2 regions of the Dehalobacterium formicoaceticum genome follow, and region 2 is predicted to be linked to the other one. Evidence: a T-box and tRNA genes for the amino acid it is inferred to sense, from the RefSeq annotation. Region 2 holds a T-box; the other holds one or more tRNA genes.
What was found. The T-box of region 2 lies ahead of metG (methionine--tRNA ligase). A T-box ahead of a tRNA ligase gene usually reads a tRNA of that ligase, here a tRNA-Met.

Region 1: it encodes a tRNA-Met, which carries the amino acid that the T-box ahead of metG (methionine--tRNA ligase) is inferred to sense. The anticodon was not compared.

Annotation. Positions count from the first base shown of each region.
Region 1 covers NZ_CP022121.1:1,071,324-1,086,652, reverse strand. The annotation lists gene CEQ75_RS05305 (carboxypeptidase-like regulatory domain-containing protein) at 1-323, opposite strand, end outside; gene CEQ75_RS05300 (stalk domain-containing protein) at 608-1,393, opposite strand; gene CEQ75_RS05295 (transcriptional regulator) at 1,582-2,013, opposite strand; gene CEQ75_RS05290 (response regulator transcription factor) at 2,171-2,887, opposite strand; gene ndk (nucleoside-diphosphate kinase) at 3,215-3,664, opposite strand; gene ftsH (ATP-dependent zinc metalloprotease FtsH) at 3,670-5,568, opposite strand; gene tilS (tRNA lysidine(34) synthetase TilS) at 5,693-6,259, opposite strand; partial or broken gene tilS (tRNA lysidine(34) synthetase TilS) at 6,542-7,080, opposite strand; gene spoIIE (stage II sporulation protein E) at 7,190-9,697, opposite strand; tRNA gene CEQ75_RS05260 (tRNA-Glu) at 9,891-9,969, opposite strand; tRNA gene CEQ75_RS05255 (tRNA-Met) at 9,974-10,050, opposite strand; gene CEQ75_RS05250 (DMT family transporter) at 10,138-10,581, opposite strand; gene CEQ75_RS05245 (DUF421 domain-containing protein) at 10,707-11,363, shown strand; gene CEQ75_RS05240 (glycosyltransferase family 4 protein) at 11,481-12,602, opposite strand; gene CEQ75_RS05235 (CotS family spore coat protein) at 12,741-13,733, opposite strand; gene CEQ75_RS05230 (CotS family spore coat protein) at 13,735-14,751, opposite strand; gene gdhA (NADP-specific glutamate dehydrogenase) at 15,029-15,329, shown strand, end outside.
Region 2 covers NZ_CP022121.1:476,432-491,760, forward strand. The annotation lists gene metG (methionine--tRNA ligase) at 1-1,773, opposite strand, end outside; T-box leader at 1,837-2,098, opposite strand; gene CEQ75_RS02375 (AbrB/MazE/SpoVT family DNA-binding domain-containing protein) at 2,492-2,743, shown strand; gene rsmI (16S rRNA (cytidine(1402)-2'-O)-methyltransferase) at 2,889-3,725, opposite strand; gene CEQ75_RS02385 (tRNA1(Val) (adenine(37)-N6)-methyltransferase) at 3,732-4,490, opposite strand; gene CEQ75_RS02390 (initiation control protein YabA) at 4,492-4,779, opposite strand; gene CEQ75_RS02395 (PSP1 domain-containing protein) at 4,785-5,498, opposite strand; gene CEQ75_RS02400 (DNA polymerase III subunit) at 5,500-6,369, opposite strand; gene CEQ75_RS02405 (dTMP kinase) at 6,405-7,085, opposite strand; gene CEQ75_RS02410 (aminotransferase class I/II-fold pyridoxal phosphate-dependent enzyme) at 7,109-8,572, opposite strand; gene CEQ75_RS19450 (sigma factor G inhibitor Gin) at 8,709-8,903, opposite strand; gene CEQ75_RS02420 (polysaccharide deacetylase family protein) at 8,997-9,857, opposite strand; gene CEQ75_RS02425 (hypothetical protein) at 10,039-10,260, opposite strand; gene CEQ75_RS02430 (hypothetical protein) at 10,382-10,963, opposite strand; gene CEQ75_RS18240 (DUF6147 family protein) at 11,644-12,105, opposite strand; gene CEQ75_RS02440 (DUF4367 domain-containing protein) at 12,167-12,919, opposite strand; gene CEQ75_RS02445 (RNA polymerase sigma factor) at 12,922-13,476, opposite strand; rRNA gene rrf (5S ribosomal RNA) at 13,795-13,911, opposite strand; rRNA gene CEQ75_RS18565 (23S ribosomal RNA) at 14,118-15,329, opposite strand, start outside.

The DNA.
Region 1 (15,329 bases), 590 kb from region 2:
GGTTTATCTTGAGCCCATACCTTAACCGGCAGAGAATAATCCCCATCTAATTCTACTGAATAAGATTCTTCATCACATTCAAAGTTCAGAATGATATCAAAGCCCTTGTCATTATTTAAACAATCAGTCGTAAAATATTCAATGCCGGTGGCATCCAGGACATATGAGGCTTCACAGCCGGTATAACCAAAGTCATCATATGCACCGTTATTATCACTGATTGTAACATCTAAATATCCGGCTGCTGCCAAAGCAGATCCGCCAAAGGCCAGGCATAAGATCGCTACAATCGTCAAAACTAGCGCTAATTTTGATTTTTGCATACTCTATTCCTCCTTAAAATTTAAAATAGAAATACAGTTTTGTTCTGACCCTGCTGATGGTATCAACAGTATCATCTTGCCTTGTCCCAACCACCTCCTTAGTCTAAGTTATCGTGTCCTCTCCGCAACCCCTCCCTTCGCCTTGCTTTTTATTGCTTTCCAACTTTTTTTATAGCAAGGGTTTTCACCCAGGCCGTCAAACTGAATCCAATGATGATCCTATGATTTGAAAAAACAAATTATGTATATTTTTTCTCCCGCTCCACGAGCAGGAATTAATTCCCTCAGGTCTTACATTCTACTTTTTCTCCGCCGCTGTTTTCCATAGGTGCTTTAATGGCTCGATCCGCAGTTTTGGTACCCTGCCAAGCGATATCAAAACCGTACATCATGTTCTTAACCGGCAGTCCCTGAACACCCAGAACCCCGGCCAGCAGGCCGGATTGATTACCGGTGTAGCAATAGAGGACGATTTCATTCTTGCCGCCCAGAGCTACATGTTCCTTTAAGAGCTTTTTCAATTGGTTGATGTTTTCCTGATCCCCCATCTCGGGTGCGGCTGCTATCCAGGTGGCACTGGGGATATGGGTAGCAAGATATTCCGCCTCACCACGCACGTCCACCACCAGAGGATCATTCTTAACGGAGTCGCCGCCGTTATGTCCCGACCTATAATCAGCAATATCATTGTCTGCATCGTCATCGAGCAGATTTTTCAGATCCCGCGCCGAAATCATATTGTTGCTGATGCCCTTATCACCTTGAGCAAAATTTTCTCCCTTTAAATAGGAACTTCCGCCATCACCTTGGCTTCCCTTGCCCTCCCCGGTTACAACGACAGCATTATTCTTTTGATCCCACTGAACCTTTGCACCCAATCCCTCGGAAATGACCCGGATGGGCACCAGGGTACGCCCCTGAGTAAGGAGAGGTGATACATCACTGGGGATAACGGAACCGTTCATAATAATCCTGATTGTACTGTCAGCAATGGAAGGATATGCCACGGTTGAAAATAACACGGCTCCTGCGACGATGACTCCTGCTAAAAAAACTTTTGTCTTTTTCATAAATCACGTCCCCTGTCTGCTTTATTAGCTCTTGATAATCATAATCCTGATCATCAATCCTGGAAGAAAAAAGGCCAGCACGGACACTACAACTTCCTATAACAAATATATCATGATTCCTAAATTATTACGTCCGCCGTCAGGTGGAGCGACGGATGATTTTCCATAATTTTGCGGTGATCTAAGTTTCATGCCTGACCGTTGTTGGCAAAGACCTCCAGATCTTTTGGTGCCCCTAAAAAGAAAAAACGCCCTGAATAACAGACCAGTTCAATCGCTTTTTGAAGAAACCCCGGCATTAAAGGACCCTGGATATAACCATCACACAGTTGGGAAAACTTGTTGATTTTCTGGATATTCAGGTTGTTGCAGCTATAAAGAATAATTTTGGTCCAGCTGCAATTTATTCTCAACTGATGCAGAATCTCCTCGTATTCTTGCACATCAGCGCCATTCAGTTCAAAAAGGATAAAATCAGGCTGTATTTCAAAAGCTTCTTGTAAGATATCGGAGCTGTCCCGGCCAACGATCTCAAAGTTTTTGATGCCGTTGAGGATTAAGGCAATTCCTTTTCGGGTTACTTTTTCTTTAGAGGAAACCATTCCCCGAACTTTTTGCATTATGCTTTCCCCTCCCATTCGACCGGATCCGATTAATCTGAAAAATTTGAATGACTAAAGAAAGGAGAACGTATCATTAAGATATGTCCTCCTTAAGGTTAAGATATTTGGTAGATCTTTGCAATCAGCCTAAAGTATGATATTTTTACCGACAATTTTAAAAGAATGATTTTAGGAGGGCAGCCAGACTGCCATGGAAAAGGATGAGAGCGGAAATCAATCCTGCCTGATAAGAGTAAACAACGGCTTGTGCTCTGTTATTCTGCTTTAATTTGCGCAGAATATTGCTCACATGGGTTTTCACAGTTGCTTCGCCAATAAATAATGTTTCGGAAATTTGCCGGTTAGATAAGTTTTCAGCCATTAATTGCAGTACTTCATACTCTCTTTTGGTGAGAACTTCATTACCGTCCAGAACAAATTTTTTTATATTCCCGGCGGCGGAAGGAGCGGCACCGTTCAGAGCTACCTTGCTTTTTATCGAGCCGGGGAGGCAAAGGACACCGCACCGGCAGACCAGTTCAATGGTCTTGACCAGGCTGCCCCGCATCATGCCTCGAGGGATACAACCGTCGATGCCATGGGCAAGGAGCGCAGAAATAATATCATTTTGTTCCTCCGTCACGATGGAAAGGATCATACTGCAGGGGCAGGCTTCATTTAATTGATCCAATCGCTCAAGCTGCTGGGGAGTGATCCGATCCTCAATATCCAGCAAAACCACATCAGGTTGAATGGAGATCGCTCGGCGTAGACCTTCTTCAATAGCATAAGTTCCTACCATTTCAAAAGTATCCTCTTGAGCAAAAATAGCGGCTAGTCCCTGCCGGGAAGAGGAATTCTCACTTAAAACCATCATCCGGATCTCTTCCATATCATCATCCCCCATCAGTTGTAGTTCGGATATGCTTTTCCCTCCGATGATAGGGAATATTTCCCTATCCATATCATACTTTCTTCATATTTATTAAAAGTCCTGCAATATTTGGTAAAAAAAATATGGCATTTTGTCATAATTTTATATTGAATAGATTATAATAATCATCTCAAGTTCTGAGCCTATACTTTGATCAAGGAAAAGGAGATGGGGGAGGAGAATTCTCCCCCATCCCGGGCAGGAGAGTACCACCGGGGATAAAAAAAGATGGAACGAAGGATGTATTCGTTCCATCTGGTCAGGCTTAGGCTTACTGATATTAAATTATTCATAGATCCATTGATCGATGTTCTTTTCGTAGGAGATTAATTCCCCCGTCTGAAAGTATATGGCTATCTCCCGCCCGGCACTTTCAACAGAATCTGCCCCATGGATGATATTCCGGCCCAAATCCAAACCATACATGCCCCGAATGGAGGCAGGATCAGCTTCAGCAGGATTGGTGGAGCCCATCAGCTTGCGGGCGGCGGATACCGCATTCTCTCCTTCCCAAACCATGGCCACTACCGGTCCGGAGGTAATGAAAGAGATCAACCCATCATAAAACTTCTTGCCCACATGTTCCTGGTAATGGGCCTCCGCCTGCTCCGGGGACAAACGTAAAAATTTCATGGCGGTCAGCTTCAGCCCTTTTTTTTCAAAGCGATTGATAATCTCCCCCGTGAGATTACGCTGCACCCCATCGGGCTTGATCATCACATAAGTTTTTTCCATCACCATCACTCCTTATTACCCCAAGTAAAATTTAATTTAAACATCACCGGAAGAGGTTCCCCCGGAGTGCTGTCCCCTTCTTTTGCCGGAGGCTCCTTGGGATCATCAAAGGACTTCATCAAAGCTGCGAATTCCTCTGCCTCTAGGGTCTCCTTATCCATTAGAGTTTGTGCCACAGCCTTTAAGCGATCCATATTATCCGTGAGCATTTTTTTGGCTTTATTATAAGCTTCATCAATCATGCGCCGGGCTTCTTTATCGATGGAATAGGCGACAGCCTCCGAGTAATTGCGTTCCTGGGAAATATCCCGACCCAGGAAGACCTGATCATGACGATTACCAAAGGTCAAGGGCCCCAGCTCCTCAGACATTCCGTAGCGGGTAATCATTCTGCGCACGGTTTCTGTAGCTCTTTCCAGGTCGTTTTGGGCACCGGTGCTAACTTCCTTTAAGACCAGCGCTTCCGCCATCCGACCTCCTAAGAGCATCACCACCTGATCCTTCATTTGAGATTTGGTCATATAATTCCGGTCTTCTTTGGGCAGAAGCAGGGTATATCCTCCTGCGCCGCCCCGAGGAATAATGGACACTTTATGCAAAGGATCTGCATTAGGTAATAAGTAGGCAATGACAGCATGCCCGGCTTCATGATAAGCCACCAGTTTCCGTTCATAATCGCTGATGACACGGGATTTTTTCTCCGGTCCGGCAATCACTCTTTCCACGGCATCTTCCATATCCTTCATATTAATTTCATTTTTATTACGGCGGGCGGCAAGTAAGGCCGCTTCATTCAAAAGATTGGCCAAATCCGCCCCGGTAAAGCCGGGCGTGCGCCGGGCCAATACCTCAAGATCAACATCCTTGCCTAAAGGTTTTCCCTTGACGTGGACCTGAAGAATTTCTTTACGGCCCAAGATATCGGGAACATTAACCGTAATCTGCCGGTCGAAACGTCCCGGGCGGAGCAAAGCTGGATCGAGAATATCCGGTCTGTTGGTGGCTGCTACCACAATAATGCCTTCATTGGCGGCAAAACCGTCCATCTCTACTAAAAGCTGGTTCAGGGTTTGTTCTCTTTCATCATGGCCGCCCCCTAAGCCGGCACCTCTCTGTCGGCCGACAGCATCAATTTCATCAATAAAAACAATACACGGGGCGTTCTTTTTGGCTTGTTCAAATAAATCACGTACCCGGGAGGCGCCCACACCCACAAACATTTCGACAAAATCTGAGCCGCTGATGCTGAAGAAGGGCACCCCGGCTTCTCCGGCCACTGCCCGGGCCAGCAAGGTTTTCCCGGTGCCGGGAGGTCCGAATAATAATACGCCTTTGGGAATTTTCGCCCCCAGCTGGCTGAATTTGCGGGGAGACTTTAAAAACTCCACGATTTCTTCCAGCTCTTCCTTCACCTCATCAACCCCGGCCACATCAGCAAAGGTCACTTTCTTTTTTTCATCGGTATGCAGCTTGGCTCGGCTTTTGCCAAATTGCATCACCCGGTTCCCGCCGCCCTGGGTTTGCTGCATCATAAAAAAGAATAAACCAACCAAAAGCAAGATGGGCAGCAAAGCGGAAAGGATGCCGGTCCACCATGGAGGTCCCGGCTCTTCATCAAATTTCACCTTAACGCCCTGACCCTCGAGAATCCCTAATAATTCAGGGGCAGGGGCCGCCGTAGTGGTAAATTTCTCCTCATTTTTCAGGATACCTTCGATGGCATACCGATGCTCACCGGCCAGAATACTGACCTCTTTTACTTCCCCATTTCCTACCTTAGCCATAAATTCGTCATAAGTTAATTTCCCGACCTCTTCCGCAGGGGGAGCTGTCATTTGATAAAAAGAAACGGCGATTAAGACAATCAGCACATAAATGGCAAGGTTTTTAAAAACTCGGTTCAAACGTTACACTCCTCTCGACACAATGAAAAGAAAACTTGGCTCGCACCAATCCTTTTTTTCAATATATATGCAATTTTACTATGTGATTGTACCATATTTTATTTCTATTTTCAAACTATGGTATTTATGACGGGCAACTCTTTTTTAACCGAACCAATACTGCTTTGTGATCATCTCGCCCCGCTTCAAAAAGCCTGCTCCGGCGGTATCCCGCCACCCAGACAATCTGATCTCCCGCCAGGAGGAGGGGGACGGTTGCTCTCTGGGATTGGGGGATTTTTTCATCAATAAAGAAATCCTTTATTTTCTTTTTGCCCCTCATCCCCCGGGGATAAAAATAATCTCCCCCACGGCGATTTCTGATCGTTAAGGTTTTCTGCAAAATGTCCAAGCTGAAAACCTGGGTCTCCCTGTCCGGAGTTAATCCCGGCTCCGGCCAGGAGATTAGTGATACGGTTACCGCCCGTGCCAGCCGGGGCAGATAGGTGGTTCCCGGTGCTGTGAGCTCCACGGGAGCTAAAACCGGTGCTGCCGGAGCTTTCCTTTTTTCCGGGGAGAAAATCAGGGTGCTGCCTTCCCGATAGGCATAGATCGGACCCGGTAAAAACAACTCCTGTCCCGGGGCAAGGTTCAGCAAGGCTTCCGTATGATCAAAGGTCAATGTGCCCTGCTTACCGGTATAATCATCCATGATCTGACGGATCAGCCGCCGCTGGATGGCCGGATGAAAGGATTTCATTTGATCAAAATCCAGCCCTGTATGCCCAGACCCAAGGGGGACCTTGATTTTTTCTCCCGCCGACCGGGTTAATTCTTGCAATAAATCATTTTCTTCCCGTAAAATATCAGCCGTTTTCACCAGGGAAGGAATGATGCGGGGATTAAATTGTTTCAGGTGGGGGATCAACCCTAACCGAATCCGGTTGCGGGTATAAATCTCTTCCTGATTGGTGGGATCGAGACAATAGGCGATCCCCTGCTCATGGCAATAAACCAGGATTTCCTCCTTGGTAAGGCCAAGCATTGGCCGAATCAGAGCACCTTCACGGGGGACATGGCCGCTAATCCTTCCGGCCCGGTACCACGCAGGAGATGAAGTAGTACCGTCTCTGCCTGGTCATCCCCATGATGGGCAGTCACGATCCCATCAGCCTGGATCTCCTGTGCTGCCCGATGCAAAAATTGATAACGCAGGATGCGGGCGCCTTCCTCCGGGGACAAACCTGTCTCTTGAAGATAGCGGGGTACATCTACTCTGGCTACCCTGCAGGGAAAGCCCATCTCCTGAGCCTTTGCGGCAACAAAAGCGGCTTCTTCCTCTCCCTGGGTGCCCCGCATCATATGATTCAAATGGGCCGCATAAAGCTTCAGCTGCCAATCAGAAGCGATTTGACCCAATACATAGAGCAAAGCCATAGAATCAGGCCCCCCGGAAACAGCAAGAACCAGGGTGTTTCCCGGGGCAATCAGGTGATATTTTTCGATGGCGGTGAGAATTTTCCTTTTGATCATCTTTTCCTTTTCCTACCCTCTAAAAATAAATCAATTTTTATGCAAAAAAACACGGTCCTTACCGTGTTTTCGCGATCCATTGCTCTTTTCCCTTTATTATGACCAAATTTTATCTCTCGTAATCTTCAATTTCTGCAACATCTTCCACAACGGCCACGATGACGGAGATATCATCCCGGGGTCTTCCTCCGCCCAGGTTGACTGCGTTTTTTGCCAAGGATTCTGCCAATTTATTGGGGTTCTTTTCCAGACTATTTTCAATGATCCCGGCAATCCAGCGTTCCGCATCCTCCAGCTTATGCCCTGTATCCAATAAACCATCGGAGGATAGAACGATCACATCCCCAGGGCGGATGGTCTCTTTGATGGTTTCCATTTCCACATGATGCAAAATTCCGATGGGCAGGCTGGAGGCCCGAATGACTTTTACCCCTTCCTTATTCTTAACAAAGCTGGGCCCGGCGCCGATTTTAATGAAATCTGCCTCACCGGAAAATAAATCGATGATGCAAATATCCATGGTGGCAAAAGTATCTTCCTTGGCCCGAAACATGAGGACCGAATTAATAGTGTGGATGGCGCTGTATTCATCAAAGCCGGTTTCCAGTAATTTTTCCAGAAGCTGAAGGGAAGTCCCGGATTCCGCGGCTGCGCTTGCTCCTACACCCATACCGTCGCTGAGCATGAGAATCTGTTTTCCCTCGGGAAGTAAGATGGTATTGGTGCTGTCACCGCACACTTCCTCTTCATATTTGGCAATTTTATATTGGCCGATATTCAGCCGATAAGCCTTGGCATCCATCATTCTGAAACAGCAATTTTTAATGCCGGTATCATAGGAACAATTGGAATGGAGGATCTGATATTCCATCCCCGTCAAACGGGATAAAGCAGGCAGCAGGACTTGACGGCAATTGTCAACCCCGGGGCAGGAGGTTACCTCCAAAGATAAATCCAAGGTCTTTTCCCCCATTTGCTGGATGTTGACCCTGTCCACAAAAAACCCTCGGCCGGCTAACATCTTTTTTAGATGGGCCTCCAAATAATCCCGGGCATTACTGCTGTTTTTGATTTCTTTGGTGATCTTGTCAATGATCTGCGCGGATCCGGTCAATTGATTGGCCATCAGGCTGCGGGTATTTTCCATATGCAGCTGCCAATAATGATTTTTCTGATACAATTCAAACAAACAATTAATGGCGGTGAGCATTTCCTGGGCATGGGAACATCTTTTGCGCAGAGTGGCCGGCATATCCTTGACACTGACAGCGCCGTTCTGCTCAATGGTGGTAAATAAGGAAATAATAGAACGGTAGGTTTGATAAAAATCCTTTTCCCAGCATAGCTTCTGCAAGGTGCAATCCTGACATACCCGGGCAGAAATACGGTGCAGCACAGAATTAATATTATAATCATCGGCAAAATCCTGTTCCCCGGCGATTTGCTCCATGGTGGCGGCCAATTCATGAAAGACATGGCTCATGGTATTTAATTTGCCAAGGGCTAAACGTCGAATACGATCTTCTTTTTGAGTCTGATCCCCATCAGCCAGGCTGTAATTAAAGATCCTGCCCATCTTATGCAGCCCCGCTTTGGGTATCAAGAAAAACAAAATACCGGCAGCAGCGGAGGCGGTGAGGGAAGAAATAATCAGCTGCGTATCCAGCAGATATAGGGCCAGGAGGAGATTGCCTAAAAAAAATCCCATTACCACGCCCAAGCGGCCAAAGCCGTTAAATGATCCGGCCAACAATCCGGAGAAGGCATACATGCCGATGATCGAGGGGGCAATCATGGAGGAGAGGCTGGGCACTACCCCAACCAGGGCTCCCATGGCGGCACCGGCACCGCCTCCGCCCAGGAATGCAGCTAAAATTACGATCAAACGACTCACCATACTGGCAATTTCCATACCGGCCACGCTCCAGCTGCCCAGCCCCATGATCATTCCAATGACGGCGATAAAAATACAGATCATCTCATCGGCAGAAAAGCGGTTGATGGCTTTCCGATTCAGGATCAACCTTTGTACCACCAAAAAGACCAGGGATAACCCGGCAGCGAAAGCACCTTCAAAGACAAGGGAGATGATTTGGTATTCTGAAGCATGTCCCAGGAAAAGTCCGATGCCCTTCACGACAAGGACGGCACTGAAAACCAAGGCCGGCACCTGGGTCCATTGCCGATCCAGATCGATGGAATGAAAGAAAAAAACAATGGCCAGAAGCAGAATCACACCCATATTATAAAGATAAGCCTGTCCCTGAAAAACGGTTAACAAACCGACCATAATGGGCAGGGCCTGGAGGAAGGCCTGTCTTCTGTCACTGCAGGCTAAAGCAGCGTAAAAAGCGGGGCCAAAGGGCAGGAGACTGCCCAGAACCTCTGCTCTGCTCAGAAAAAAACCCATGACTGCAAAGATCATGATTTCCGGCAGCACCAGAACCAAATCATCCCAGGACCAGCGGGGAATTTTATATTTAGCCGGCGGTACAAACTTGGCAGCCATTTTTTTGGTGCGCATTTTTAGCTTGACAGGCCAGTCGTACTTGTACTTAAATTTGGAGCGCCTTTTTTTTCGTTGATAATCAATGTTGACATGAGGGTTTCCCGACACAGCACCACACCCTTAACTATTATTCCTTAACATTATAGGATGAGGGCGAAGAAAAACTTGTCGGTTTTGATAAGATGAGACTGGGAACATTGCGACCATCTTTTTAGTTTTCTACAACTTTTTCATTAAAATAAAAAGAAAATAAAAAAGCATGCGGCAAGATGTAATACCTGCTGCACGCTTTAAAAACCTTTGGTGACCCGTAGGGGATTCGAACCCCTGAAACTGCCAGCGTGAAAGGCTGGTGAGTTAAGCCGCTTCTCCAACGGGCCAAGTTGGTAGCGGTGACTGGATTTGAACCAGTGACACCACGGGTATGAACCGTGTGCTCTGACCAACTGAGCTACACCGCCGCAATTCGCTACTTTTAGATTATGCCTGAACCTTGATTAAATGTCAAGCATAAAATTTCTTTTCAGGAAAGAAGATGGTTCCCAAAGCTATTTGGGCAGCATCAGTCTGGCACCAAAGGCTAAGAGCAGGATCCCAAACCCTTTTAACCAGGTGAAAGGGAATTTTTCCATGCCCAAAAATCCGGTACAGTCAATCACTAAAGCCGCTGTAACCTGTCCCACAATGATGGCGGTGGTGGCGTTGGCCACGCCGACCTTGGTCATGCTAGCTACGACACCGTAAATAATCAGCACCGAGATGATGCCGCCCAAATAGCCATACCAGGGCACCTCTCCCAACCTTGATAACTGCCCCCGACCCAAATGAAAAACAAACAAGACCAAGGCCGCCGTCACTACGCCAATAAGATGGACGATAAAGGTCGTCTCCATTTGGCCGATAGTTTTAGACATAAATGAATTCACCGTTCCCTGGAGCGCCATGGCTACTCCGGAAAGAGCCGCAATTAATAAAGGCAACATTATTTCCATCTTTCATCCTCCCGGTATCAATGTAGAAACCTGTATTATTCTTCCCTGAGCCAAGGAATGTATGCCTTATTTCAATATAATAAGTTGCAAAAAAAATGGCAAACTAAAACGGAGGTGAATCAAAGATGGAAACAGTTTTACGGACTGTCGGGTTGTTGGCTTTTGGCTTTATCTGCTATCGCCTCATGGGCTATCGTTCTATGGGGGATATGGAACCTACGGATTTTGTCATCATGCTGGTAATTGCGGAAACATTAGGTACTCCTCTGGCGGACGAAAGCCTCTCCCTTACCAATACGATTATTGCGGTCAGTACCCTGACCATACTGCAAATTTTGTTTTCCTGGACCGGTTTAAAAAGCACTTTCCTGTTACAGCTGATGGACGGCAAACCCATTCCCGTAATCCAAAACGGAAAAATCCTGGAGAAAAATATGCGCAAAGCCCGGGTTAACCGTTCCGACTTAATGGAAGAATTGCGGGTCCAGGGACTGAGCAACTATCTGGATGTAGAATTTGCCTATCTAGAACCCAGCGGTCGCTTCAGTATTATCCGCAAGAAAGAAGTAGAGCCCATCACCCCCCGATACTTAGGAAAAAAAACATCCAAGACGATTATGGAAAACGGCGAAATTTTTGCCGATCAACTGACCCAATCCGGTGTCACGGCAGCAGAATTGGCCGAGATCCTGGAAAGTTTTCATATCGATGATTTAAACCAGTTAGAATCGATAGTGATCACCCCCGACGGTCATATTGCTCTGACAAAAAAACAGCAGTGAACTCGTTCAGCTAAAGCTGAACATCGGGGTTTCAGATGGGGAATCTACCCCACCTGAAGTGAAAATATGAGCTCCCACTTATAGAATTGGGAGTCTTGGAATTTGATAAAGAGCCTATCAGCATCCGGAGATAGTTTTTTGATAGGTCTTAACAGTTTCTTGAGCGGTCTTGGCCCAGGAAAATTTCTGAGCCTGGTGATAACCATTTGCCCCTAAATTCTTTGATGCTTCGGGATGAGTCAAAAAGAAGAACAGACTTTCCGCCAGTTCCATATAATTATAAGGATCAAACCAGGCGGCACCCCTCTCCAACACCTCCGGCAGAGAAGAAGCACGGGCCGCCAAGGTGGGAGTACCGCAGGCCATGGCTTCGAGGGGAGGCAGTCCGAAGCCTTCATAATAAGAAGGGTAAACAAAAAGTTCTGCCCCGGCATAGAAATAAGGCAAATCACCCACGGGGACAAAGCCGGGAAAGAGGACCCGGTCACTGATACCCAAGGCGGCGATTAAGGCATCCAGATAATCCGGTTCCTTTTGCTTTTTCCCCGGCAGGACCAAATAGATGGGCTTTTCAATTTCCTTGCTGATTTTTGCAAAGGCCGTCAACAAGAGCTTAATATTTTTGCGGGGGCTGAATCCGCCCACATACAGGATATAGTCTTCCTCCAGCCGATATTTTTCACCCAATAATTTGCGGCACAGGGATTTTTCCAAAGGCCGATAGACCGGCTCAGGGGCTTCCCAAATAACATCAATCTTTTCTGCCGGATAAGCGAAGATCTGGGTAATATCCTTTTTCGACCAATGAGATACGGTGATGATGCGATCCGATTCTTCCATGATGCGGGGCATCTCCGTAAAAAAGGTTTTTAAATAACCTTTCCCCACCGTCTCCGGATAAATATAGGGGATCAAATCATGAATCGTTACCACCTGGGGACACTTTTTGGTTTTAGGCAGACCAATCCCGTTTTGGGGTACGTGATAAAGGTCAAAGTGTTCCCTGGTCAAAGCCCGGGGCAAAAAAAACTGTTCCCAGTATTCATTACCGATTTCTACATTATTAAATTCCTTTTCATCGGTGATATCCAACTCCCGATATTCCTCTCCGGGCCAGAAAGGCCGGTAACAAGCCCCATCCTCTCTTTGTTTTAATTGATAAATTAATTGATAAGTATAAGTGCCAATACCCGTACCCCGATACCAAATCGCCCCTCGGGCATCAATGCCAATGTTCATGATAGCTCCTCCTGTTTTATTTCACCTTCCAGTCCTGCTTTCATATTCTGAGATAAGCTTTCAAATTTATTGGGCGCATAGGTATCAGATATCACAGCAATTTTCAAAATCTCACCTCTTTCATGATACCCATTTCCGTTAGACGAAATTCTTGAGAAATTTATCAATGGCGCGATGTTGATCCAAACAATTCTCCAATCTTTCTGTCAGATAAAGGTCATGTTGAGGTGTCCGATTTTCCTTTTCATAATATTCCCGGAGCAGGCGCCAGGGAATCTCAGGAAATTGGAGAAAAGCGCCCAATACCTCTTTGTGTCTTGATTCCAGAGGCACAAATTGATCATAGCTGTCCATGATTTCTGTTGCCAGCTCCATTTCCCAATTGTTTCTGGATAATGCCCGCCGCATCAGGCGCCACAAATCTGTGATATTCACATCCATGGCGATGGCATCAAAATCGATCAGCACCAACTCCCGGCCCTGACGGATAAAATTCCGGGCCGCAGCATCCCCATGGGCCAAGGAACCCCAATCCCGTGCTTCATCCACCAAATCAGCATAATGGGAATCAGCCAAATTTTTCACACTCACCCGGGCATGATTCAGCATCCATTCGCCAAAAAGCATTACTTTGCGATCAAAACCATCGGGATTTGCTTTGGTACGGGCAACATTAAGGTATCTTTCCAAATCTTTGCATTTATCCTGGAGTTTTTTTGGCCATTTGCCCAGTTTGTTCTTGGCCTCATATCCTTTTTGGGGAGTAAAACCAATACTGGCCCGATGAAAACAGCCCAGGGTCTTTGCCGCGCCCAGAAGATCCTCCCGGTTCAGGTAATCCAATTCCCTCCCTTCTACCCACTCCTGGAGGTAATAATAAGAACCTTGGTAGGGCACGACCAAGCTGCCCTCCGGCGTGGGCACACAATTGGCCAACTGGGCAAAGCCCCGTTTCTGAACAAATGCCATGCCCTCCATCATAAACTGTGCCCGCTGTAAACTTTTTCTTCCTTCTTTCAGGCATCTCATCCCTTGCCCCGTCTTAATCCGATAGACACCGCGCACCTGACTCATTTCCAAAGGAGACTCTCCCCAGTTAGATAAAATACATTTGATATCATGATGATCCATATCATCCCCCCTTACGCGCTTGACAATATTTATTTTCAAAAGAATGACAGAATTTCTCCTGATAAGACATTTTACGCAGAGCTGAGGATAATTTCTTAAGAAAGCCTTCATCCTGCCAGGAAACCTTCCCTTCAAAATATCTCTCTGAGATGCGCCAGATCTTTTGCGGAAATTGTAAGAATGCCAGCATGACCTGATACTGTTCCTTTTCCAGAGGGTAAACCTTTTGATAGGACTTCAGGATCAGATCTCCTTTTTCTTCATGCCAATGCTGATCCCGCAAAGACCGCTCAAGCAAACGTACCACATCCGCTGCTCTGATATCATAGCGGGCATAATCAAAATCGATGAGAGCAGCCTTTTTATCGTCCTCAATGATGAAATTTCGGGCGGCCACATCCCGATGGGTAAAGGACTGCTCTTTTTCTGCTTTTTTTGCGATCTTACGATACTCCGAGGACTGCAGGGTGGCACAAGCTTTTTCACCCTGAGCAATGACCTGATCTGCAATGGCCAGATATTTTTTTTCGAAGGGCGTTAAAGAGCTTTTCTTTTGCGTCAGGGACTTGAATTTTTGTAAATCCTCAGTCCTTTTTTGCAAAACATGCGGCCATTTCCGATACATGGCCCGTGCTTTGGCTCCCTCCAGAAGCTTTGCTCCTTTGGCATGCTGATGGAATTCGGCCAGGGTCTCGGCTGCCGCTGTTAAATGATCTTCCCGTTTAAAATCGCAAGGGATTCCCGAAATCCAATGAGTCATGAAATAAATTTTATGATCCTGGTGTACCAAAGGAGATCCATCTTTCGCCGGCACCGGAAAAGACACTTTGGTAAAACCTTGTTCCTCTAAGTGTTTTAATATAGAATAAATAAAGAGCATTTTATGCTCTCCTTTATTGGCGCATTTAAGGCAATAAACACCCCTGCTTGTTTCCACACGATAAACATCATCCTGAATTGGTATGATGCCATGAATGGAAAAATCATAATGACTGAGCACGGATAAAATACCTTTCAATACTATCACCACCTACCGATATTTGCTGTCCCCTCAGGGCACCCTATTATAAACTATTGCTCTTGCTTATCCATGTTGCTAAAATTTTTCCTTTGATTTTGCACAATTTACCTTGTGTAAAATAAGTATGATACTAAATATGATTGTATACAAAAAATAATGTATACAATATTCCTGGGGGTTACCTCTTGCTTTCGCGCCATTTTTTGATATAATTCAGGTTATTAATTTACTAAGTAAGGGATTCTTCCCGATAAATCAATAAGGAGTGGTAAAGATGTCTTATGTAACAGATGTTATTGAGAGTACGATTAAAAGCACCCCCCGGGAACCGGAATTCCATCAGACCGTAGAAGAAGTACTGACTTGTCTGGAGCCGGTCATGGAAAAAAAACCTGAATATCAGGAAGCTGCCATTTTGGAAAGAATTGTGGAACCGGACCGATCCATTGTTTTTCGGGTACCCTGGGAGGATGATCAGGGAAATATCCATATTAACCGAGGTTTTCGTGTCCAATATAACTGTGCCATCGGACCCTATAAGGGCGGCCTCCGCTTTCATCCCTCCGTCAATCTCA
Region 2 (15,329 bases):
AACTGTGCGCACCTCATCTCCTACCTTTACGCTAAGTTGGAGGAGTTTATCCGCTTTTTTCACCTTCTCACAGGATAATACTTCCGCCACTCGCAGATCAATCTTGGCAAAATCCTCAATGGTGATTTCCGGCATGATTTCTTCAATAGCTTCCTCTTTTTCTTCTGCCTGTGCCGACTCTTCCGGTACAGAGGCTTCAGAGACCTCTAAAGCCTCAGAGTCCTTTTCCAGTTCTTTAAGGTCAATGCGGGGGAAAATAGGATCTCCCCGATGAATCTTGGTACCGGCAGGGAATTTGCCCCAAAGCAAGCTGTCCCAGCCCATAATTTCTTCCTGTCCCTCTATACCCATTTGAACCCATACTTTTTCCGGGAGAGAAGGCATCATCGGCGTGCACATCACGGTGCATAAACGAATGACTTCGGCCAGATTGTAAAGGACCGTTTCTAACTTTTCTCTTCCTTGGGGATCTTTGTTCAAACTCCAGGGGGCCGCATCATCGATATACTTATTGGCTTTATTGACCAATTTCCAAATTTCTGCCAATGCATTGCTAAATTCCAGCTTATCCATGAGTTTTTCCACTTGGGCCGGGGTTGCTTGGGCCAAATCAATCAGTTCCTGATCAAATTCAGTTCCTGCTCCGGGAGCAGCTACTGTCCCCCCTAAAAATTTGTTCACCATTGCCGTGGAACGGCTGATGAGATTACCAAAATCATTGGCCAAATCGATGTTAATACGATTCACCAATGCCTCCTCAGAGTAATAGCCATCCTGACCAAAGGGTACTTCCCTTAATAAGAAATAACGGACGGCATCCACACCGTACTTGTCAATCAGCACCAAGGGATCAATTACATTTCCTTTTGATTTGGACATTTTGCCGCTGTCCAGGAGCACCCAGCCATGGCCAAAGACCTTTTTGGGCAGCTCAATTCCGGCCGCCATTAGAATAATTGGCCAAATAATGGTATGGAAACGCATAATGTCCTTACCTACTAAATGAACATCCGCCGGCCAGAACTTCCGGAATAAGGAATCATCCTCCATGCCATAGCCTAAAGCAGAAATATAGTTGGTTAAAGCATCAAACCATACATAAATCACATGCTTCCCGTCAATAGGTACTGGAATCCCCCAGGAAAAAGTTGTTCGGGAAACACATAAATCTTCCAGACCTTGCTTAACAAAATTGACCATCTCATGTTTTCGGGTGACCGGCTGAATAAAATCCGGATGCTCTTCAATATATTGTAGCAACTGATCGGCATATTTGCTCATCTTAAAGAAGTAGCTCTCTTCTTTGACCAGTTCCACAGGACGACCGCAATCAGGACAGGTCTGATTTTCTGCCAGCTGACGCTGGGTAAAAAAGGTTTCACAAGGGGTGCAATACCATCCCTCGTACTCCGACTTATAAATATCCCCTTGATCATATATTCTTTTGAAGATCTCCTGCACGACCTTTTTATGTCTTTCCTCAGTAGTTCTAATAAAATCGTCATGAGAGATGAGTAACTTGTCCCATAAATTTCTAATGCCCGCTACAATCGTATCGACAAACTCCAAGGGTGCCTTTCCTGCCTCCTTGGCTTTACGTTCTATCTTTTGCCCGTGTTCATCCGTGCCTGTCAAAAAGCGCACCTCATAACCCTGCATCCTTTTATAACGAGCCAATGCATCTGCTGCTACGGTGGTATAAGCGTGTCCAATATGTAAATTACCGCTGGGATAATAAATAGGTGTCGTCAGATAAAAGCTTTTCTTGGTCATAATAAACCTCCAATCATTCGTCTTATTATTTCAGATAGCAAAATAAAAAAACCTTCACCCATTGCAAGGGACGAAGGTAATCGTGGTACCACCCTAATTCGTCTGTATTTCGCAATACAGACCTCACCAGGTAAAATTTATACCTGTATGCTTTGATAACGGGTATTTAACCCGGTTTTAAGCTAATAAGAGGCCACTTAAGGGCTTCTCCTTTCACTTAACCCGCTCCGGGGCCATCTTCGTAAAAAAGTCATTACGGGCTTACACCTGATCCCGCTCTCTGTGAATGGCTTTACCTGCTACTCTTCCCCATCATTGCAGCTTTCATATGACTTTTAGCTAATTATATTGATCATTTAAAATTTTGTCAAGTTTCCCCAAACAACTTTTCTCAAGGTACCTTTTCCTGTATCTATATAAAACATAAAAAGATTTCTTAGTATCAGTAGGCGTTATCTATCGGATAAAGCCAACATATTATGGGACTTAATTATAGATATTATAAAATTTGTCATAAAAACGAATATTTAGGTTGATATCTTGGTAATTTTTGTTATAATTGAATTATCCTCAGGAACCATAAAATCCCTCCTAAAAAATAATTACCTGACTGGAGACAAAAATATCAAAAAAAGGTTGACTTTAGCTGGAATGCTTGGTATTATTTAGGCGAGGCGAATAATGTCGAAATTTGTTATAAAAGGAGAGGTGTTTTGAAATGATTAAATCCACAGGTATTGTTAGAAAAGTAGACGAACTGGGTCGGGTTGTTTTGCCCATCGAACTCAGAAGAACCCTAGGTATTGATGAAAAGGATGCTTTGGAAATCTATGTTGACAACGAAAAAATAATCTTGAAAAAGTATGAGCCTGCTTGTATTTTCTGCGGGAGTGCTGAAGACATACAACATTTCAAAGGTAAAAACGTTTGCCGCGAATGTGCAGCTTCCATGAATGCTGAAGCTGTATAATTAAACTTCCTCTCTAAAGATATAACCATGATAGGGAATTTTTTACAGCTAAAGTCTAATGCGGTGTCTTGTTTAAGTTATTTAATGAGGCAAATGCATTTTAATGGAAAGAATGAGGACAGGCTCATAAGCCTGTCCTTTTTTATTATGATTCCTCCAAACTGATGGTATAAACCTCATTCTTGGGGATTTTGTATTTTTGAGCCAGTACTTTAATCCCCTCTTTTTTTGTCATGCCCTCTTCAAGCAAACGGTTTAATTCTTCCTTAATTTCTGCTCTTTCCGGCTTTTCGGGCACTTTTTCCTCGCCTCCTGCCAGGATTAAAGTAAATTCCCCCTTGGGGGAATGCTCTTTAAAGTGTCCGATGATTTCCCCTAAAGATCCCCGGATCACCTCTTCAAATTTTTTGGTAAGTTCCCGTCCCACTGCCCCTTGACGATCATCTCCCAGGTAATCCTTTAGCGTCTCTAAGGTATCGATAATACGATAAGGAGATTCATAAAAAATCATAGTACGGGTTTCTTCCTTCAATCTGGCCAACCGTACCTGCCTTTCCCGCTTACCTCGGGGCAAAAAGCCTTCAAAGACAAATTGAGCGGTAGGGAGTCCTGAAACGACTAAAAGGGATAAGGAAGCGCTGGGCCCCGGGATCGGGCATACTGTGACCCCCCGGGAGATGGCATCCCGGACAATTTCTTCACCGGGATCGGAGATCCCCGGCATTCCCGCATCGGAAACAAGGGCAAGAGATTTCCCTTGTAATAACAATGAAATCAGATAATCCCCTTTGACCATTTTGTTATGTTCAAAATAACTGGTTAAAGGGGTGTGAATATCATAGAAACTAAGCAGCTTTCTTGTATGGCGAGTATCTTCCGCCGCAATCAAGTCTACTTCTTTCAAGGTTCTTAAGGCCCTTAAGGAAATGTCCTCCAAATTGCCGATGGGTGTCCCCACCAAGTACAAGATTCCTTGTTCCATAAGCTATTACCATTCTTCCTTTAATATTTTTCCTTGAAAAATTGCTGCCATTTCCTCTGAATAAACACCTGTTTTTTGATAGATAAAAAGAGGCGGCAAAATATGTACATCTCTTTTTCCGTTTTTAATGCCTTCAATCATTAAAATATTGGGTTCTCTGCCCAGCATAGGGTGTACGAACCTCATGCGTTTAGGCTCCAAACGATAGTCCCGCATCAGGGATATAATTTCCCCCAACCTGGCAGGTCGATGCACCAGAGCAAAGCGACCTTCAGAGTTAAGAAGGGCGGCTCCTTCTCGGATCACATCCTTCAGAGAACAATAAACCTCCGTGCGGGCTGCCGCCTTAACAGGGGACAGACTGATTTTTCCAGTTCCCATAGGGGCATAAGGGGGATTGCTCACCACCAAGTCAAATGAACCTTTCCCCAATTGAGCTGAAGCCTCTTTAATGTCGCCAACTTTAATAGTAATCTGTTGGTTAAGATTGTTTAATGACACACTCCTTTCGGCCATGTGCGCTACTTCCTCTTTCAGCTCCAGACCGATAATGCTGGCATTACGCAGTCGGGCAGCTAACAACAATGGAATCACTCCTGTGCCGGTCCCTAAATCTACCACCCGATCCCCCGGTCTCAAAAGCAGGAAATCCGCTAAAAGGACGGCATCCAAAGAAAAACAAAACCAATTGGGATTTTGAATTATTTTTAAATTGCGCCACAACAAGTCATCTATGCGCTCCTCAGACTGACTCACCACACCCACCCTATATCTCTCCAGAAGACTGGTTTTCTTTATTTAAAAAACTAACGCAAAAAAGACAATCCTCGGTACGTGCCCGCGCAAAATGGGCAGGGCAAACGTGATATCCTTCCTCATATAAACGAATCAGATTTTCAAAGCCTGCCCCTTGATCTTTTTTGGCATAGAGCTGGGCGCGCAAAAATTCATTCTGCTCTTCCAAATGATGAACGTGCCGCTGTATGGTTCGAATTTCCTCAATAAATTTTTGTACCTTTTCTTCCATTTCCCGAAGAGCTTGAGATAACTCCACCGTCATCACTCCTCATGTGTTTCAAATTCACCATCTTCTGCCACCGGGGCCCCGGATTTCTTCCGTCCGCATTCTCTATTTTCATAATCATCGCTTTCATATTTCAAACAGCACATTAATCTTCCGCAAATGCCGGAAATTTTCGTAGGATTCAATGATAAATGCTGTTGCTTGGCCATACGAATAGATACAGGCTGAAAATCCCCCAATATGGAATGACAGCAGAGAATGCGGCCGCAGGACGCCAAACCGCCCAACATTTTCGCCTCATCCCGCACCCCAATTTGCCTTAACTCAATGCGTGTTCGAAAAACTGCCGCCAAATCCTTCACCAAATTGCGAAAATCCACCCTGCCCTCAGCAGTAAAATAGAAGATAATTTTACTGACATCAAAGGTATATTCCACATCTACCAGCTTCATAGGCAGTTCATGTTCTTGTATCTTCTGCTGACACAGTTTAAAAGCTTCCTTTTCCTTTTCTTTATTTTCCTGATAGACACAGGTGTCCTCCTCAGTTGCCTTTCTTAAAACGCTTTTTAATGGAGAAACCACTTCTTCTTCCGGTACCATTTTGGGTGCCACCACCACGAGACCATACTCTATACCCCGGGCTGTTTCAACTACCACCCCGTCTCCGACGGTTAAATCCAACTCTTCGGGACTGAAATAATATATTTTTCCGGCTTTTTTAAACCGTACTCCAACAACCTTTTCCATCTTATTCCTCCGCTTCTGACTGAAAATAAACTTGTATTCTTAATAATAACACATCGATCGCCAATCTAAAGTTGACGTTTTGTCTTAGGAGCTGCTGACTTTGTGCCACCTCTTGCGCCGCCCGGAAAGCCTGATCCGGTGATAATGGGCTGGTTAGCAACAGATCCCAATAATCTTTATGGTGCACCATACCCTTTTCCTCGATGAGCTTGGCCACTCCAATATCCCGAAACCAGGTTACCAAACCCTCCAATAATCTCGGGACATATTCTTTATTTTTTTCCCACGTCTCAGATATTTTCAGCAGCTGAGCATAATCCATTTGTGGAAGACTTTGAACCAGGGTAACCACTTGATTCACATATTCATCCTGCTTTTCCCCTTCTACCGAAGGATCCTCCAGGACTTCTTCCCCAAATTTTATCACCTGGCAGCGGGAAAGTACAGTTGGTAAAATCTCATCTCCGTTTTCCGCCAGAAGAATAAAAATTGTTCCTTCCGGGGGTTCTTCCAACATCTTTAACATACTGTTCGCTGCAGAATGAGTCATCAGATCACCACCGGTCAAGATCAGCACCTTATATTTCCCTTCGTAATTCTGATAACTGATTAATTTATGCAATTCCCGTCCCTGCTCTATTTTAAAGCTGGTTCCTAAGGGCTCTATGATCGTGACATCAGGATGATTGTCATGTTCAATCTTGCGGCAGCTTAGGCAGACCCCGCATGCCCTCCCTTCAATAGGGGAGAGGCAATTGACTGCCTTGGCCAGATCGACAGCGTTTGCCAGGGTTATCTTTCGTGGTCCCAAAAACAGATAAGCATGAACCATTAGATTTGATTTAACGGCTTGCTGTAATTGAGGGAGCATTTCATCACCAACTTAAATTAAAATAAGGATAATTCCTAACCATTAATAATATCTTTGACCTCTCGATAAACATCCTCGTGAATCTCCGGAATGGAACGCAATTGATTTCCCTGTATACAGGAAACCTGCTTCCAACCGTATTTGGCCGCTACATAAAGGGAATTCTCATAGGAGCTTTTCAGATATAATTTATTTCTCTCATGAATATCCTGTTTTACCCCGCCGGTGTATTTATTTTTTCTTTCTTCCATCAAGCGATTACTAAATTCCGTCGGCATATCCAGAAAGATCACTCCATCCGGAACCGGCAGCTTATAGATGTTAAATTCAAAATTCCATAACCATTCCAGATAGCGGTCCTTGTCTTTACCTTCCAGCTTCGCCCCCTGGTGCACCATATTGGAGGTGGCATAACGATCCGCTAAGATAATGCCTCCCTGGGTATAAAAATCCTCCCAGATTGTTTTATAGGAAGCATAGCGATCCACGGTATAGAAGGTAGAAGATATATAGGGATCCACATCCCCAGGATTTTTGCCAAAATCACCGTTTAAATACATTTTTACTAAAGCAGAAGAAGGGCTTTGATAGTTGGGGAACTCTACCTTTTTTACCGGATAAGACTCTTGCTCCAATCTTTGAAATAACAATTGGGTTTGAGTCGCTTTCCCGCTGCTATCCGCACCGCTCTCAATAATAATTAATTTACCTTTCATCGCTCAATCTCCCCATCCTGATCCTATTCTTTCAACACCGCCAAGATTTTTCCCGACGCATCCCCCGGCCCCTGAATATGGCCGCCCCAGCTCTTAATTTGATCTATCTGATCCAAAACCTCTCGGGTGATGATTTCCCCTGGTACTACCAGCGGAATGCCCGGCGGATAAGGACAAATGAACTCACCGGAGATATAGCCTGCCGCCTCCCACAAGGGAATTCTCATTTTAGGGGCATGCATTGCCTCTCCCGGCAAAAGGACCATTTTCCCCATTTGATACCTGAAATTTGAAGAAGTCCTTTTCCTCTTTCTTATGGGAAAACGGGCTGCTAAGTCTTGTAAAGCTCCCCATAAATACTCAATCTCTTCTTTGCCATCTCCTATAGTCACGATTAAAAGTACTCCCTTTAAAGAAGCCATTTCCGGTTGAATACGGTAGGTATTCCTTAATTCCTCTGCCAGTTGATATCCGTTTAAACCTAAATCCGCGCTGTTTAACAGGATTTTACTGGAGTCAAAGCTTGTACAGCAGGATGTATTCAAAGATTCCTCATCTAAGCATTCCATCCCTTTAAGCTGTGCCACTTTGCGGCGAAACCACCGGGAAAGGTCTAAGATTTGCTCAGCCATCTGGGATCCCTTTTCCGCCCACTGCTTCCGTTGAGCATCAAGGGAAGCCATTAATAGATAAGAGGGGCTGGTGGATTGGAGCAGTGACAAATAATTTTTCAGAGGGAGATTCTGATCCTGAAGCAACAATAGACCGGATTGGGTGAAGGAGCCCATGGTTTTATGCCATCCTTGCACCGCAATTGCTGCTCCGCATTCCAAAGCTGCGGGGGGAAAAGAGGGAGAGAATTTGAAATGAGCCCCATGAGCTTCATCTGCAATTAAAGGAATACCTGCCTCCTTGGCAATACTACCAATTCCATTTATATCTGATATCAACCCCTGGTAAGTAGGGTGCACCATCACCAAAGCTTTCCCCTGAGGATAAGTCCTGATCGCTTCTGCTGCTTGTTCCGGTGTCACTCCCAAAGGCATACCCCAATTTTCATCCATCTCAGGCTGAAGATAGACCGGCTTAGCTCCCGCCAGCATCACCCCTTCATACACACTCCGATGAGCATGACGCGGAATTATAATCGTATCTCCCGGCCGGCACAAGGCCATAATGGCTGCATGAATTCCCGCGGTCACCCCGTTTACCAAAAAATATGCTTTTTGGGCACCCATCAAAGAAGCCGCTAAATTTTGCGCCGATTCTATAGGGCCTGTAGGATGGTGCAGATCATCCAAACCCTCAATCTCTGTCAGGTCTAAAGAAAAAACCCCTTGTCCCAAATACGCCTGCCATTGGGGAAGAAGTCCTCTTCCCCCTTTATGACCGGGGACATGGAAGGGATGAAATTTCTTGCATTGATATTTTATCAGTTCCTCCAAAAGAGGAGCTGTCCTTTGGCTAATTTTCTTTACTTGCTTCATAGTCATTGAACCTGCTGTTATCTTAATCATATTTTCGTCTCGATACAAGATGCATTTTTTTCGAAAATATCTATCTTAGATTATATCAGAATTTATCCCTAAAAGCACTGAGAAGAGTATCCCACACTCTTCTCAGCTAACTGCGTATTTCTGCCCTTCCAATCCATATTTTTTTTAAACAATTCTGTACATAAGGATAATAAATATCCTCCGGATTTAGTGTGGCAATCATCTCCTCACAATATGGGCAAATAAAGTTCCCCTGGATAATCATACCTCTCGCATGCAGAGGCACGATCTCGCTGCAAACTAAACACCTTATTTTCATCATGAGCGGCCATTCCCTTTCTATGTGTATTCTACCCTTATAAACTATATTATTAAAACTGCTCCCGCCTGTGTCTGGCAGCTAATTATTTTCCCCTTAAAGCATGATCTTTGAGCTTGTACCATAATTTTGAGGAAAAAAGCTTGCACAAAATTCCCTGAGCAAGCAAACTTTTTTATTTTTTCTTTGTATCCCGGCATAATCAATATAGGTATCCCCTGTCAGCAGCAATTCCGAGATGGGAACCACCTGATAGCCATCCTTCTCCAAGGCTGTTAACATAGGATCTAATGCATCCGGCGTGTATTTTCCTGCATTATGAAATAAAATAATATCCCCCGGCTTGATTTTGGTTAAAATTCGATTTTGAATTTCATTAGCGGACAAATCCTTCCAGTCCAAGGAATCCACACTCCATTGGATCGCCTTAAAACCCAATCGATCTACGGTGCGGATCACATTGTTATTATAGTCTCCATAGGGCGGCCGAAAAAGTACCGGCTTTTGTTCTGTGGCATCATAAATCATTTGAAAGTTATCTTGTAGTTCTTTTTCCATCTGCGCTTCTGAAAGCTGAGTAAAATGGGGATGGGTAGCGGAGTGCATCCCGATTTCATGACCCTTAGAAGCAATTGTGCGTGCTACATCAGGATATTTTTCCAGCCAAATATTTACCAAAAAGAAGGTGGTCTTGATCTTGTGCTCTTCCATGATCGTCAATAGTTTTTCCGTATTCTCAATTCCCCAGGTGGCATCAAAACTTATGGCAATCCTTTTGTCCGGCACATCTACACTATAAATCGGCAATAAACGAATAGTTTTTGAAACCATACTTACCAGATAATTCCTGCCCGTTAATTGTGCTGGCGCCAAAACAACGCCCGCCATCATCACCAGTAATATTGTCCCTGCCAGCCATTTATATTTACGTTTTCCCCTCATATCGATTACAATCATAGAAATCTCCCTCCCACGCTTCATCACTAATATTTATGCAGATTTGCAGGGAATATGTATGAATAGGCAAGAAAAATAAGCTGTACCCCAGCGATTATTCAACCGCCGATGCAACAGCTCTTAAGATCACCTCGTATGAAATTGATATCAAGGACTACCGTTGTTTTTAATCAGTAATCAGCTATGATGCAGAATTATTTTTTCTATCGGATAATATCTGTATAATTTGTTTGTTTGCCTCAATAACCTCATCTAATTGCTTAATGATTATTTCATTTTGCAGACGCTGATTCTCATCTCTCTTTTTACTATTTTTGTAAATATTATATATTAGGAGCCCGATAAAAGCAATTAAGAATATATTTATTAAAGCCCATAGTAATTCACTAATGTTAATTGTCACCTATTTAACCTCCCTGTTATGATTAGCTTTTAATATTAATACCTTCCCAGCACAATTTTAACTGAGAAGGTATTTTAAATCTTTATCCATTATAATCGGTTAAAATGTATTAAAACTAATTTTAGTGGAATATCATTAAATAACCATCCAGACTTATTGTTTTTGAATATAATCTTACTGTCCCATTAACTAAAAGATAGTATTCTAATTCCCCTTCAGCCCAAGCGTAAACATCCCTACCATTTGAATAAATTTCTGCGCCACGAGTCGTCTCATCCCAGTCAAACCCCAAGGTAAATCCTGTTATATTTGTGAATGCTAAAGCTCTCGTAACTCGGTAGCCATCATCTGTAACTGTTACCTTTAAATCTACTTTACCATATAAAGGAACCCCAATTTGGTAAGAGTCAACTGTATAAGTTCTCGTGGCAAATGTCGAAGCATCTGAATTTATATTTTTTGATAAATCAATAACAATCGGTTTCTTTTCTTTCTTAGCATGGTCGTCTATACTTTTGTTAATTAATTCTAAAAAATAAACCAGTTCTTTTTCATTTTTAATTTCTATTGGATTAACACCATTCGGAATTTCAGATACAGTCTTCAAACCATATGCCTCAAAAATTTCATCATATGTTTGATCTTCAGATGCAAAGACATTTGGAACAAAAACGACGGTAAATAAGACACTCACTAAAAACATAATTAATACAAGATTTGAATTTTTTTAGACATAATTCTTAACATTTTAAATTTACCTCCCTAATTAATCTTTTTATCTTAATTGAGTAATCTGGACTGTTTTGAGCCACCTGTCCGGTCAAAGTGAGCCACCTTTCTGTTTTTGACTGAGCCACTATTCCGGAATAAGAAAACCAGTTGCCGCATTTATTCCACGATCCTCTTGACAACGAGCCTCCACCGGCATATTTTCAGGCATCAGAGGCATCCCCCATGCGAGCATGGTTGATGCCTGGCGCATCAGCCTAACATGCCGGAACTCATTGTCAAGAGGCTTTCGCGGCATAAACGCTGGTTGGCTTTTCATCCCGGACAGGTGGCTCCCGCCACACCGGAATCGCGGCTCCGCCGCAACGGTATATTCACTTAATTTAGCCAAAACAACTAATATTACAGAATTTTCCCCCCCTTTCTGTCCTCCTGGAGGTCGTTTATTATGTTATACTTCTAAAAAAAGGCCCTTACCTCCATGAAAGAAAATAATGTTTCCGGTCTTTCGCATCCATAAACTGGTTATATTACAAATTAAAGATGCGAAAGAAAAACGTGACCTGTTCATAACAATTAGCTGATCAAAATAGAATACTCTCACCCCTTTCCGTCTTCCTGGAGATCGTATATTATTTCGAAGAAAATGTAAATTTATTCAATTAAAATATTATTTGAGTATGAATAGATTGATTCGTCGATGCCGTTATCAGAGGCAGAATGGTGACATTTAACTCTATAATAGTATCCTCGTGAAACTGAATAAGAATACATTCCTTCCACTTGGCTTGTATTATTTTGCTTAAAGGTTCTTGATGTAACATCAACCCAGGAGGACCCGGTCCATCTTTGCAAATATGGTCTAACTGATAATTCATCTACTGAAAACAACGCGGTAGTAATTCCATTCACAACAACACTGGCTGCAGAACCATTCTGTATCACTAAACAATCTCCAAGACCTAATAATCTCAGTGACCTTAAATCTATTGAATTTTCTACAAAATCATGATGTGGAGGGGGAACTGTTCTTGGTTGTGCAGCTATTACATTGCTCGTGTAAAGTAACATAAAGACACATACAGAAATTCCTAAAGCAATTGTTTTTTTGAACATGATCATCATCCTTCAAAATTAGTTTCTATATATTAGATAATTAACCCCCATGTTAGGTTCACTAATTTTGAAGATTATTTGCAATTTTTTTTATTTCATCGGGTGTTAAGTAACCTTCTATACTATAAAATACCCCTTGATCAGCCCATTTTAGTATTACCATATCATTTTTAAGCTTTATAATAGTGCCCTCTATCCCCCTAACCATTGTATTTTCAACAACAGTATCCTCTATATCAAAACTTACTCCCAAAGAGACATTATCACATAAGCCCATTTCAGATATCATTAGCTGTTTATCAGAATATTTTAAAATAATCTTTACAATATCTTCTTCACCAATAACCTCAACATCTTTTAGGGTAACTCCTTCCGGGAGCCATCCTGGCATAAAGGGCTTAAATGGCAGTTTTCTTTTAGCATCTTCTAATGTTTTTTGAATTTCTGTCTCCTTATTTATTGGAGGCGGATTCATCTTGTTATTCGTAATAGTTGTATCTTGGCGATATACCTCAGAAATATTAAATATTGTATTTTCCAAAAAAGTTTCCACCCTTGTAAATAACCGTATATTTAAAGCAGCTCCAATATTAGGGGATAATATTGAAGCCAGAAAAAAAATTAATAAAGCTGCAGCAGCACACGCCGTAAACCGTTTCACGAAAACGTGTCGGATAGTCTTGCACTCTATACCTATTTCCTGCATTATTCTATCTTTGGCTTCATCCGGTACCCGTTGATTATTAATCGCTACTTTTAAATTATCTTGGATAAAATTATCTATTTCTATATCATTTCTAATGTCCTTATTCATTCTCATCCCTCCCTCAATTTTAAACTTAATAAAGTTTCACTCTTATCAATTATTTCTTTTAATTTTTTTCGGGCACGGAATAATCGGGATTTGACGGTGCCGTCGGGTACCCCAATCATTTCAGCAATTTCTGTTATTTCAAGATCATGGTAATATTTTAAAATCACTACTTCTTGCAACTCAATGGATAATTTCCCAACTACATATAATAATTCTTCTTGTAATTCATAAGTTTGATATATGCTTTCGGGTGTATTATATTCTACATTATTTTTTTCAGCAATTTCTTCTAATGCCATCGGGATGATTTTGCTTTTTTTCTTTAACATGGATCTAGCTATATTTAATGTTATTGTCGATAACCAAGGACCCATTTTTAGAGGATCCTTAAACTGGTAATACTTTTGAAAACAAGTTATAAATGTCTCTTGGCATATTTCCTCACTTAATGAAATATCCTGAGTAATAGATAATGCGATTTTAAAAACCTGATTAAAATAAGTTTCATATATGTATTTCTGTAAGTCAGTCGAAATCGTATATTTCTTATTAATCAAACTAATCACCTTCTTTTGAATAGCCTTCAGATCCTCAAAAGCAGTTTATGCTTTCTTATGATGATGGTATTAAGCATACCTTCTCTGGCTTTTTTGTATTCAAGGTATAAAATATTCCAATCCCTTGGCATTATTACATAATTTACATATAAGTTTATCATGATTTTGGATTATTTACCACATTTGTTTATTCAATAAGCAACTGCCATTATATTCCTTGCTAAATAAAACAAAAAAGGGAACCTACCTGGTCCCCTAAACTTATACCTTCTGATATAGCCAAAAAGCACACCAAATAGTGTGCTTTTATAAATTAGAACCTGGCAACGACCTACCCTCCCAGGGACCTGCGTCCCAAGTACTATCGGCGCTGGAGAGCTTAACTTCTGTGTTCGGAATGGATACAGGTGGGGCCTCTCCGCCATCATCACCAGGAAAAAGTATTCAGTTGGTTAGTTTGTTAGTTGGTTAGTGGTTAGGAAAATAATTAGCTAACCATCAACTACCTGGAACAATCTACAACTGTTCTCTCAAAACTACACAGTGAAGTCTTTTATGCTTAGGTTTCATTCAGTCTCCAGTCTTTGTAGACATTGGCTTTTCCAATCCACTGTCTACTGTCCAACTGTTTACTGTTTTTTAAGGTCAAGTCCTCGACCTATTAGTACCGGTCAGCTCCGGACATTACTGCCCTTCCACACCCGGCCTATCTACCAGTTCGTCTTTCTGGGGTCTTATCAGCTTGCGCTGTGGGAAATCTTATCTTAAGGGGGGCTTCGCGCTTAGATGCTTTCAGCGCTTATCCCTGCCAGACTTAGCTACCCAGCTGTACCCTTGGCAGGATAACTGGTACACCAGTGGTCTGTCCATCCCGGTCCTCTCGTACTAGGGACAGTGCCTCTCAAATTTCCTCCGCCTGCGACGGATAGGGACCGAACTGTCTCACGACGTTCTGAACCCAGCTCACGTACCGCTTTAATGGGCGAACAGCCCAACCCTTGGGACCTACTACAGCCCCAGGATGCGATGAGCCGACATCGAGGTGCCAAACCTCCCCGTCGATGTGGACTCTTGGGGGAGATAAGCCTGTTATCCCCGGGGTAGCTTTTATCCGTTGAGCGACGGCCCTTCCACTCGGTACCGCCGGATCACTAAGCCCGACTTTCGTCCCTGCTCGAAATGTCTCTCTCGCAGTCAAGCTCCCTTCTGCCTTTACACTCTTCGCGCGATTTCCATCCGCGCTGAGGGAACCTTTGGGCGCCTCCGTTACTCTTTGGGAGGCGACCGCCCCAGTCAAACTGCCCACCTGACAATGTCCTTCAGCCGGCTTACGGCTTGAAGTTAGAATTTCAGCACATCAAGAGTGGTATCCCACCAGCGACTCCAATGAGACTGGCGTCCCATCTTCTTAGTCTCCCACCTATCCTGTACGTGATATACCAAAATCCAATGTCAGGCTGCAGTAAAGCTCCACGGGGTCTTTCTGTCCTGTCGCAGGTAACCGGTATCTTCACCGGTATTACAATTTCGCCGAGTCCCTTGTTGAGACAGTGCCCAAATCGTTACGCCTTTCGTGCGGGTCGGAACTTACCCGACAAGGAATTTCGCTACCTTAGGACCGTTATAGTTACGGCCGCCGTTTACTGGGGCTTCAATTCAAAGCTTCGTCTTTCGACTGACCTCTCCTCTTAACCTTCCAGCACCGGGCAGGCGTCAGCACCTATACGTCGTCTTTCGACTTTGCAGGCACCTGTGTTTTTGCTAAACAGTCGCTTGGGCCTTTTCTCTGCGGCCTCTTCATGCTCAGTCTGTTATAAACTTCACATTACAAAGGCACCCCTTCTCCCGAAGTT